2 regions of the Sphingobium fuliginis genome follow, and region 2 is predicted to be linked to the other one. Evidence: predicted binding sites of a transcription regulator. Region 2 holds the regulator's gene; the other holds the start of a gene.
What was found. Region 2 encodes LexA, which represses DNA repair genes until DNA is damaged. Its sites were predicted from a motif close to GTTCCNCNCTTGTTCT; they were not measured.
Positions count from the first base shown of each region.

Region 1: a site for LexA is predicted at 4,130-4,145, ahead of H5V43_RS05380 (ATP-dependent helicase). Genes of this name have one in related genera too.

Region 1 is NZ_CP060035.1:1,144,861-1,150,480, reverse strand. It holds gene H5V43_RS05410 (AmpG family muropeptide MFS transporter) at 1-665, opposite strand, end outside; gene H5V43_RS05405 (response regulator) at 759-1,217, opposite strand; gene H5V43_RS05400 (pseudouridine synthase) at 1,379-2,290, shown strand; gene rsmD (16S rRNA (guanine(966)-N(2))-methyltransferase RsmD) at 2,350-2,898, shown strand; gene H5V43_RS05390 (hypothetical protein) at 3,105-3,578, opposite strand; gene H5V43_RS05385 (GFA family protein) at 3,715-4,110, opposite strand; gene H5V43_RS05380 (ATP-dependent helicase) at 4,217-5,620, shown strand, end outside.
Region 2 is NZ_CP060035.1:483,912-489,531, forward strand. It holds gene H5V43_RS02300 (citrate synthase) at 1-432, opposite strand, end outside; gene gltX (glutamate--tRNA ligase) at 450-1,904, opposite strand; gene H5V43_RS02310 (ComEC/Rec2 family competence protein) at 1,952-4,096, shown strand; gene lexA (transcriptional repressor LexA) at 4,087-4,773, opposite strand; gene H5V43_RS02320 (hypothetical protein) at 4,927-5,085, shown strand; gene H5V43_RS02325 (molybdopterin molybdotransferase MoeA) at 5,170-5,620, opposite strand, start outside.

The DNA of each region.
Region 1 (5,620 bases), 660 kb from region 2:
TCGCCCAGACCCCGCCGCGCGGTGGGTTCGCGGTGCCGCTCCGGCTCGCCCAGCACCAGCCCGGTCAGCATCGCGGGAAGCGCGAATACGGCGCAGGCCAGATAGGCGCCATGCCAGCCGATCCGGGCCGCCAGCACCAGCGCCAGCGCACCCGCCGCGACCGATCCGATGCGCCAGCCATATTGCGACATGCCCGACCCGACGCCCAATTGCTCGGGCCGCAATGTCTCGATCCGGTAGGCGTCGATCACGATGTCGAAAGTGGCGCCGGCGACGCCGACCAGGATCGCCGCATAGGCCGTCTGCAAAAGGCCGGTGGTGGGATCGACCAGCGCCAGATTGGCGACCGCCGCCATCACGAACACCCCCGCGACCAGCAGCCAGCTCACCCGCTGCCCCAGCCGGCCGATGACCGGCAACCGAACGCCGTCGACGACCCAGGCCCACAGCCATTTGAGATTATAGACCAGGAAGGCAAGGGTGAAGGCTGTCACGGCCTTCTTGTCGATGCCGTCCTGCGCCAGCCGGGTGGTCAGCGTCGCACCGATCATCGCATAGGGAAAGCCCGACGATATGCCGAGAAAAAATGCCCCCAAAGGCGCCTTCTGCACATAGGGCTTCACCGCATCCAGCCAGTTGGCCGAGCCCTTCGCGATGTCGGTCATAAATTGGTGCGCCCCCGGGAATGATTATCCGGGCCACCATATGGGCAAATGCGGTGGAGGCAAGCCGTCCGGCAATCTTATATCGGGCCCGGATCAGGCGGCGTCCTCGAACAGGTGAAGACCGTCGGGAAAACGGGGCAATGCCTTTCCCCGAAGCAGGGCATCCACGACATCGATCGCCGCCAGCAGATCGCGCGGCGCATAGGGCTTGGCCAGGCATCCCAGGGCCATTTCCCGCGCGTCGACAGGGCAGGCCCCCGTCACGAACAACACCGCCACGCCTCTGCCCGCCGCAAAGCGCGCAAGATCGATGCCGGTCTTCTCCCCATGCAGGGTCACGTCCGCGATCACCAGATCGACGCTTTCCTCCTGCATGATGGTGACTGCATGGGCATATTCGTCGACGGTCGCGGCCACGCGATAGCCGGCCATTTCCAGCACATGCTCATTGTCGAAGGCGACCAGCGGTTCGTCCTCGACCACCAGCACGCTGCGTATGGCCTTGCGCCGCCCCCGCGCTTCGGCTTCCCCTTTTACCAGCCCGAAAAACATTTGCCGATCCGCCCCATTTGCGCCATTCACCCGACCAACGTGCAAGGCCCCGAAGGGGTTTCCCATCGTCCCGGCGCATGGGCGCAAGGACAGCACCATTCGTCAATTTCCCGGCCTTCCGGATATGGGAAGGCCACCCTGTTTTGAAAAGGAACTCTTCCGTGAAACCGCCGAAAAAATCTGGGCCGCCCCGTCGGCCGGGCTCCGGTGGTCCCAGGCGTCCGACGGGCGCCAAACCGGCGCCGGCATCACGCCCGGCCCGCCCGCCCGTCAAGAAGACCAGGACGGCGCCCGCCAATCCCGCCAATCCCCATCCTGCCCGCGCTGCCGCCGCCGCCAGCGGCAAGAACGAACCGCAGCGCATCGCCAAATTGCTCGCCCGCGCAGGCGTCGCCTCCCGGCGGGAGATCGAGCGGATGATCGAGGAGGGGCGGATCACGCTCGACGGCGAAGCGGTGTCGACCCCCGCCACCCTCCTCACTTCGCTGCACGGCGTCGCGGTCGACGGGAATCCGGTCGCCGCACCGGCACCTGCGCGCCTGTTCCTCTTCCACAAGCCGGCGGGTTTCCTGACGACCGAACGCGACCCCCGCGGCCGTCCGACCATTTATGACAAGCTGCCCGCCGACCTGCCGCGCGTCATGCCGATCGGACGGCTCGACATGACGACCGAAGGCCTGCTGCTGCTCACCACCGATGGGGAGTTCAAGCGGCAGATGGAGCTGCCCTCCACCGGCGTCCCGCGCACCTACCGCGCCCGCGCCTTCGGTGAAGTCAGTCAGAACCAGCTGGAGGACCTGTTCGACGGGCTGGAGATAGACGGCATACGCTATGGCCGGATCGAGGCCAATCTGGAACGCCGCACCGGCCGCAACCAGTGGATCGAAATGACGCTGACCGAAGGCAAGAACCGCGAAGTCCGCCGCGTGCTCGAACATCTGGGGCTTCAGGTGAACCGGTTGATCCGCACCAGCTACGGCCCCTTCCATCTGGGCGAGCTGGCATCCGGCGCGGTCGAGGAAGTGCGGCAGCACGATCTGGTCGTCTTCCGCAAGAGCCTTGGGAAACCCTGACCCCCTCCGTTCGCCCTGAGCCTGTCGAGGGGCCCTTCTTTTCTGGAACGAGCCAGCCCATGAGAATAATTGCAGGCCAATGGCGGGGTCGCCCCCTTACCGCCCCCAAGAGCGACGCAACACGCCCTACGGCGGACCGCACCCGGGAAACCCTGTTTTCCATGCTGCTGAGCCGGATCGGCTCCTTCGAGGGGCTGAGCGTTGGCGATTTCTTCGCGGGCTCGGGCGCTCTGGGGTTCGAAGCGCTCTCGCGCGGCGCGGCAAGCTGCATCTTCGTGGAACAGGACCGCGCGGCGCTGGACGCGATCCGAGCCAATGGCGACAGGCTGGGCATCCGCCCCGACATCCGCCAGAGCAGCGTCCTGTCGCTGGGTCCGGCAAGCGAGCCCCTGGACCTCATCTTCATGGATCCGCCCTATCAGAGCGGCGCTGGCATGGTGGCGCTGGACAAGCTGAGCCGCCTGGGCTGGACCGGGCCCGCAAGCTGGATCAGCATCGAAACCGACCGGCGCGAGGATGTGGCGGTAAAGGGCTTTACCGTGGAGACGACCCGTGACGTGGGAAAGGCTCGACTGACGCTGCTGCGCGCAACGGAGCGCGCCGAATAGTCCAGGCGGATTGGGTGAAGTGATGGCGCGACGGACATGACCATGGACCATCGCCGCGGCTGCGCATTGCACCCAGCCTGCGACCCGGCATATCGGGAGCAGCCCCGGCGACCTTGCTGACGGTGCTCGATCGGCACAGCCTGACCGGCGGCGTAGCTGGACCGGGCTGGCAGCCATGATCGCCGCCATGCCCGGTCTTGCAAGCATCAACGCCGCTTGCGCATGGATTTGGGCGCTTCGCTCCGGTTGATGCAGCTATCCTGCACGGTCCTGCTGCACAGCGGATAATCCTTCTGCTCGGTCGGCGGCGGCGTCATATTGCCACCCACGGTCGCGGGATTGGCTGAGGTTCCGACGGGAGCGGACGGATCACGCGGAACGCCGGCAGGAGCCGGTTGCATGCCCGTGTCCGGCGGCACGGCTCCGGTCGGCTGCCCAGCATTGGGATCGGCGGCTGGGGGCGGCGTCGCGGGCGTCGCCGGAGTGGCCGGGCTGGCTGGCGTCGCTCCCGGTTCGGCGGGGGTCGCCGGCGTCGCAGGAGTCGCGCCCTGCTCGGGCGGAGGCGGCGTATCGGCGACGGGCGGCTGCGCCGAAGCCGGCATGTCCTGCGCGATCGCAATGCCGGTAACGCCGGTGCCGAAGGCCAATATGGCCGCACCTGCCAACAGGATCGATTTCATCGGGATCATCCTTTCCTTTGTTCTCGCCCCGTTCTGCCGTTTGGGCTGAACAAAGAACCGGATGCGCGATGCCTGCGTTCCGGCCCGGGCGACGAGCCGTTGCGGATGCGCCGCCAGACGATCCTGCCTGTCGGCCTCAGGCCTCGGGGTAGCGCTGGAACTTGGGCAGTTGATGCGCGCCCTCCATCCATGGCGCGGCCTCGGCAAATTGGACGTGGATGGCTGGCGGCAGGTTCGACTGGTCGTCCAGCGTTCCGGTCTGGATGTCGATCATGCCGGGGAACACGGCGGCATTGCGGTAGAAAAGGCCCGTACCGCAGGTTCCGCAAAATTCCCGCGTCACATTGTCGGAGGACCGGTATGCCACCGGCCGACCCGTCACCGTCACCTGTTCTTCAGGGAACAGGGCCCAGCCCACCATCGGCGCGCCCGCGCTTTTCCGGCAATCCGAACAATGGCACAGCGCGCTATAGGCCGGCTCGCCCTGCGCTTCGTAATGGATCGCCCCGCATTGGCACCGCCCCGAGAACATGGCCTTTACTCCTTGCATGATTCGCCTTTTGTTCTCATAGAAGGAGCAACGGTGCAAGGGCCGCCCGCCCTTGCCGCTTCCCGCCCGGCACCCTAGTTGATAGCGCATGACTCTGCCCGCCCCCTCCCCCGACGATCCCGCCTATCTCCAGGGGCTGAACGAACCCCAGCGGGAGGCCGTGCTCACGACCGAGGGGCCGGTGCTGGTGCTTGCAGGCGCCGGCACGGGCAAGACGGCGGCGCTCACCGCTCGCCTCGCCCATCTGATCGCCACCCGTCGGGCCTATCCTTCGGAAATCCTCGCAGTCACCTTCACCAACAAGGCGGCGCGCGAAATGCGGGAGCGCGTCGGCCGGATGATCGGCCCCGCCGTCGAAGGCATGCCCTGGCTGGGCACCTTCCACGCCATCGCCGCGAAGATGCTGCGCCGCCACGCCGAACTGGTGGGGCTGCAATCCAATTTCACCATCCTCGACACGGACGATCAGCTTCGCCTGATGAAGCAGCTCATCCAGGCGGAGGGAATCGACGAGAAGCGCTGGCCCGCACGCCAGCTCGCCGGCCTCATCGACCAGTGGAAGAACAAGGGGCTGACGCCGGAGGAAATCGGCGCCGGCGAGAGCGAGGGCTATGCCAACGGAAAGGGGCAGAAGCTCTACGCCGCTTATCAGGCGCGTCTTCGGGACGTGAATGCCTGCGATTTCGGGGACTTGCTGCTGCATGTTCTGACGATCCTGAAACGCCATCGGGACGTGCTGGAAAGCTATCAGCAGCGCTTCCGCTATATCATGGTGGACGAATATCAGGACACCAACAGCAGCCAGTATCTGTGGCTGCGCCTGCTCGCCCAGCAGCGCAAGAACATCTGCTGCGTGGGAGACGACGACCAGTCTATCTATTCATGGCGGGGGGCGGAAGTCGCCAATATCCTGCGGTTCGAAAAGGATTTTCCCGGCGCGAAGATCGTCCGGCTGGAACAGAATTATCGCTCGACACCCCATATATTGGGCGCTGCGTCAGGAGTGATCGCGGAAAATGGCAATCGCCTGGGCAAGACGCTCTGGACCGACATCGACGTGGGCGAGAAGGTCCGCATCATCGGCGTCTGGGACGGGCCGGAGGAAGCGCGGCGCGTGGGCGACGAGATCGAATCGATCGAACGCAGCGGCCAATCGCTGGAGGGGGTCGCCATCCTCGTCCGGGCCCAGCACCAGACGCGCGAGTTCGAAGACCGCTTCATCCAGATCGGCCTGCCTTATCGCATCGTGGGCGGCTTCCGCTTCTATGAACGCGCCGAGATTCGGGACGCTCTCGCCTATCTTCGCCTGGTCAATCAGCCCGCCGATGACCTGGCGTTCGAACGGATCGTCAACGTCCCCAAGCGCGGCCTGGGCGACAAGGCCGTGGAAAAGCTGCATCGGCTTGCCCGGGCGGAGGGCGTTCCGCTTGCCCTCGCCGCCGCGCGAATCCTCGACACGGACGAGATGACGCCGCAGGCCCGCCGCAGCCTC
Region 2 (5,620 bases):
GGCCGAGAGCGCGCCGACCACGCCGCACATGATCGCCATCGGGTGGGCATCGCGGCGGAAACCGCGGTAGAAGGTGGTGAGCTGCTCATGCACCATGGTGTGGCGCGTGATGGTGCGCGTGAAATCCTCCAGTTCCTTCTTCGAGGGCAGTTCGCCGTTGAGGAGGAGGTAGGACACTTCCATGAAGCTCGACTGTTCGGCAAGCTGGTCGATCGGATAGCCGCGATGCAGCAGCACACCGGCGTCGCCGTCGATATAGGTCAGGCCCGAATCGCAGCTCGCGGTCGAAGTGAAGCCGGGGTCGTAGGTAAACATGCCGGTGTTGGCGTAGAGCTTGCGAACGTCGATGACCTGCGGTCCGACCGTGCCGTTCAGAATGGCATAGTCTTTCGCGTTGCCGTCGACGCTCAAAGTGGCATTGTTATCCGACATGGTATTCTCCTGATACTTCAATTGGCCGATGCGTGCCTCACAGCGGCCAATCGTTCCAAGCTCTCCGTCTTCCCCAGAAGGAAAAGGACGTCGAAAATTCCCGGCGAAACCGTGCGACCGGTCAGCGCCGCGCGCAAAGGCTGCGCGACCTTTCCAAGCCCGAGGCCGGCATCCTCTGCCACGCGGCGAATGGCTTCTTCGATCGCTTCGACCGTCCAGGACTGGACGGGTGCAAGAGCGTCGGCTGTCTGTCCCAGCAGCGCGCGTGCGGAATCGTCTAGCAGAGCAAGCGCCTTCTCGTCAAAATCGAGCGGGCAATTTTTGAACAAGAATTCGGCGCCCTCCGCAATTTCGTTAAGTGTCCTGGCGCGCGGCTTGAGCGACGGCATGGCCTCTGCAAGCCGTTTCTCGCCATCCTCCGGCAGGTCGATGTTCAACCTCGCCGCAACCCTTGGCGCGACCAGCGCGGCAAGGCGTGCGTCATCCGCCTCGCGCAGATAATGGCCGTTCAGATTCTCCAGCTTCTTGATGTCGAAGCGAGAGGGTGAGCGGCCGACACCTGAAATATCAAAGAGTTCCACCGCACGCTCGCGGGAGATGATCTCCTCGTCGCCATGGCCCCAGCCGAGTCGCAGCAGATAGTTGAACACCGCTTCGGGCAGCATGCCCAACTCGTCGCGATAGGCATCGACGCCAAGCGCGCCGTGCCGCTTGGACAGCTTCGCGCCGTCGGCCCCATGGATCAGCGGGATATGGGCGTAGATGGGCTCTTCCCAATTCATCGCCTTTATGATGCCTAGCTGGCGGAACGCATTGTTGAGATGGTCGTCGCCGCGAATGACATGGGTGACGCCCATGTCATGGTCGTCGACCACCACCGCCAGCATATAGGTGGGCGTGCCGTCCGAACGCAGCAGGATCATGTCGTCCAGCTCCGCATTCTGGACGACGACGCGGCCCTGCACGGCGTCCTCGATCACCGTCTCGCCTTCGCGCGGCGCTTTCAGGCGGATGACGAAGGGCGCGCCTTCCGGGGCTTCGGAGGGATCGCGGTCCCGCCACCGCCCGTCATAGCGCATCGGCTGCTTGGCGGCGCGCTGCCGCTCGCGCAGTTCCGCCAGTTCCTCGGGTGTCGCATAGCAGCGATAGGCATGGCCGGAGGCGAGCATCTGGTTCGCCACTTCGGCATGGCGCGGCGTGCGCTCGAACTGGAAAACCGCCGGTTCGTCGCCGCCCAGCCCCAGCCATTCCAGCCCGTCGAAGATCGCGGCGACCGCTTCCTCGGTGGAGCGGGCCCGGTCGGTGTCCTCGATCCGCAGCAGGAACTTGCCGCCGTGATGACGCGCGAACAGCCAGTTGAATAGCGCGGTGCGCGCGCCGCCGATGTGAAGAAAACCGGTAGGCGACGGCGCAAAACGGGTTACTACCTGCTTGTTCGAACCTGTAGCACTCACCGTTTCATTCCCTGCCATTCGCCCGGATACCACCCGACCCATCCATGATCGCGACGCCCCCTAGCATGGCTTTCGAGCCACGACAAACCTCCGTTGTCAGTTCGGCCCGGGGGAAAGCAGCGCGGATTTGGCGCGGCGTGGAGCTGTGGCTGGAGGAGGAGCGCGAACGGTTGCCGCTATGGGTTCCGGTCGCCCTGGCTGCGGGAATCGCGGCCTGGTTCCTTCTGCCTAATCGGCTGGAATGGCTGGCCTTTTGCTGCGTGACGCTTGCGGTTGCCTGCGCCGCGCTGCTTTTGCCGCCCGGTGGCCGGGTGCGTCAGGCGATCGTCGTCGGTGGCATTCTTGCCTGTGCCGGGTGCCTGCTGGTCTGGGGGAAAGCGACGATCGTCGGATCGCCGCCCCTCGACCGCCCGGCCTTCATCTCGCTGAAGGGGGAGGTCCGGTCGGTCGAAAGGCTGCCCGCGCAGCACATGAGTCGCGTGCTGGTCCGGCCTGTCGGCGTGCCTGCCCTGCCGCCCCTGGTGCGCGTCAATCTTGACGATGCGTCGATGCCGCCGGGCGTCGGGGAGGGAGCCATCATAGCCTTCCGCACAAGGCTGATGCCGCCTGCGCCGCCCAGCCTGCCGGGCGGCTATGATTTTGCGCGGCGCGCCTATTTCGAGGGCGTCGGCGCGACCGGGCGTGTGCTGCCGCCGGTCACGGTCCTGCGGCCGGCCACGGCCGGCCCCCGGTTGAGGGCGCGTCTGTTCGAGCATATCCTGGAGCGCGTTCCGGGACAGGGCGCCGGCATCGCCGCTGCCCTGGCCACCGGCGATCAGGGCGCGATCGCGCAGGCAGATGCGGAGGCGATGCGGCGGAGCGGCCTTGCGCATCTGCTGTCGATCAGCGGTCTGCATGTCACGGCCCTGATCGCTGCGGTGATCTTCCTGTTGATGCGGCTGATGGCGCTCAGCCGCCGGGCGGCTCTCGACTGGCCGCTGATGCTGCTGGCCGCGGGCGGCGGCGCTCTGGCGGGCATCGGCTATACGCTTCTGACCGGCGCAGAGGTGCCGACCGTGCGATCCTGCGTCGCTGCCCTGCTTGTGCTGGGCGGACTGGCGATGGGGCGGGACGCGATCACGCTCAGGCTCGTGGCGGCGGGGGCGCTGGTGGTGCTGATCCTCTGGCCAGAAGCACTGGTGGGGCCGAGCTTCCAGATGAGCTTCGCGGCTGTGATAGCCCTGGTGTCGCTAGGCGAGCATCCGGCCTTCCGCGCCTTTCTCGCGCCGCGTGACGAAGGGGTATGGCGCCGGATCGGGCGCAATCTTGCGGGCATGCTGGCGACCGGCCTGGCCGTGGAGCTGGTGCTGGCGCCGATCGCGCTGTTCCATTTCCACAAGGCGGGCATGTTGGGATCGATCGCCAATCTGGTGGCCATACCGCTTACGACGCTGGTGGTCATGCCGCTGGAGGCGACGGCCTTGCTGTTGGACCTAGGCGGGTGGGGTGCGCCCTTCTGGTGGCTTGCCGCGCGATCGATCGACCTGCTGTTGCTGATTGCCCATGGCGTGGCATCCAGCCCTTGGGCGGTGGTTCTGGCGCCCGCCCAGTCGGGCGTAGTGTTCGGCCTGATGCTGCTGGGCATGCTGTGGTGCCTGCTATGGCGAAGCCGGTGGCGCTGGGCGGGTCTGATGCCCGTGACCACCGGCGTCATGATGGTGCTGACCAGCCCGATGCCCGCCATATTGATAAGCGGGGACGGCCGGCATGTCGCGGTGCGCACTGCCGATGGCGGCATGGCGATGCTGCGGGCTCGCGCCGGCGGCTATGCGCGCGACGTCATGGCGGAAAGCGCGGGTTATGACGGTACCTTGCAGGCATTGACGGCGCTGCCCCAGGCTCGCTGTTCTCCCGATCTATGCGCCGTTCGCCTGAAGGGAGGGGGCCGGAACTGGAACCTGTTGCTGACGCGAAGCAGCGTGAGGATCGATAATGCGATACTGGCGCGGGATTGCGCCTATTCAGACATCGTCGTCAGCGACCGCCGCCTGCAGGGCGCCTGTCGCCCACGCTGGCTGAAGGTGGATCGACGCTTCCTCGCCAGGACGGGTGGCCTGACCATCGATCTGGACCATGGCACCATGCGCAGCGCGAAGGCGTGGCATGATGAGCACCCCTGGGTCGCGCGGCCTTCCAGCCGGCCGCGCGAATACAGGAAGCATCAGTTATAGCGGCGCAGCAACCCTGCCAGCTTGCCCTGGATGCGGACCTGCCGAGGGTCGTAGATCTGCGGTTCATAGGCGCTGTTGGCGGGATCGAGCCGGACCTTCGGACCCTCACGCCGGAAATATTTCAGCGTCGCTTCATTTTCGTCGATCAGGGCGACCACGATCTGCCCCTCGCGCGCGACGTCGGTGCGCTGGATAAGCGCGAAATCGCCGTCCAGAATGCCCGCTTCGACCATTGAATCCCCCGCCACTTCCAGCGCATAATGATCCCCGGTGCCCAGCAGCGCGGCGGGAACGGAAAGCATGTTCTGCCCCTCCAGCGCCTCGATCGGCACGCCCGCCGCGATCCGGCCGTGCAGCGGAATCTCCAATATGTCGTTGGCGGCGACCGGGGGCCTGCTGGCCGCTGGACCGGGCGTCAGCGGCGGCTTGGCAGGCACGACGACCTTGGGAGCGCGATGCATGGCATCGGGCAGTTTGAGCACTTCCAGTGCGCGGGCGCGATTGGGCAGGCGGCGGATGAAGCCGCGTTCCTCCAACGCATTGATCAGGCGGTGGATGCCGGATTTGGACCGCAGGTCCAGCGCTTCCTTCATCTCCTCGAAAGAGGGGGATACGCCTCCCTCCTCCAGCCGGGTCTGAATGAAGCTCAGCAATTCCTGTTGCTTGGGTGTCAACATCTCGCCTTGCCCTCCTTGGAACGGATGGAGAACGCATAGGAAACGGAACGGGGCAAGTCAAGCGCCTAACCGTTGGGCGCTTTTGCTGGAACGCGGAAGGCCGCAGGCCGTTTAACGCCTGCCTTCCACGAAGAAGGTGAATAGGAGAGAAAGATGGCCAACCAGAACAACCAGGGCGGCGGTCAACGTCGCGACCAGCAGGGCGGCGACCGCTCCAGCCAGGGTGGACGCCAGCAGCAGCAGGAAGACCGGCAGGGCCAGATGGGCGATGAACGCCGTCAGGACAAGTCGCCCGGCAAGCAGCAGCGCTGAAGGAACGGCGGCGGTCCAGCATGGCTGACATCGCCGCCATCCGTCAGGACTGCATTGGAAGGGGTCGCGCGGCGGCCCCTTTCCTTATGCGAGGGGAAGAACCGTGACGGGATCGCCGGCGGCGGCCGGAGCAGAGCCGGCAGGTCGCAGGATGAGGCAGTCGGCCATCGCCATGGCCGCGGTGGCGGCGCTGTCCTGCGATGTCACGGAAACGATGCCCGCTTCCGTGCGGAAGGCGCGAAGGTAATCGTCGCGTTCCCCCGTGGCGGGCAGCGGCGCGGCGAGCGTCGCCGGCGCGGTGCGGGGCAGGGGCGATGCCGCGCCCATCATGTTGCGGACCAGCGGCAACAGGAACAGCGTCGCCGTCACGAAGGCTGATACCGGATTGCCCGGCAGGCCCAGGAAGACGACGGAACCCAATGTCCCCGCCATCAACGGCTTGCCCGGACGCATGCGGATTTTCCAGAAATCGAGCGAGCCCCCGGCCTGGACGAAAGCCGGGCGGACGATGTCGTGATCGCCCACCGATGCGCCG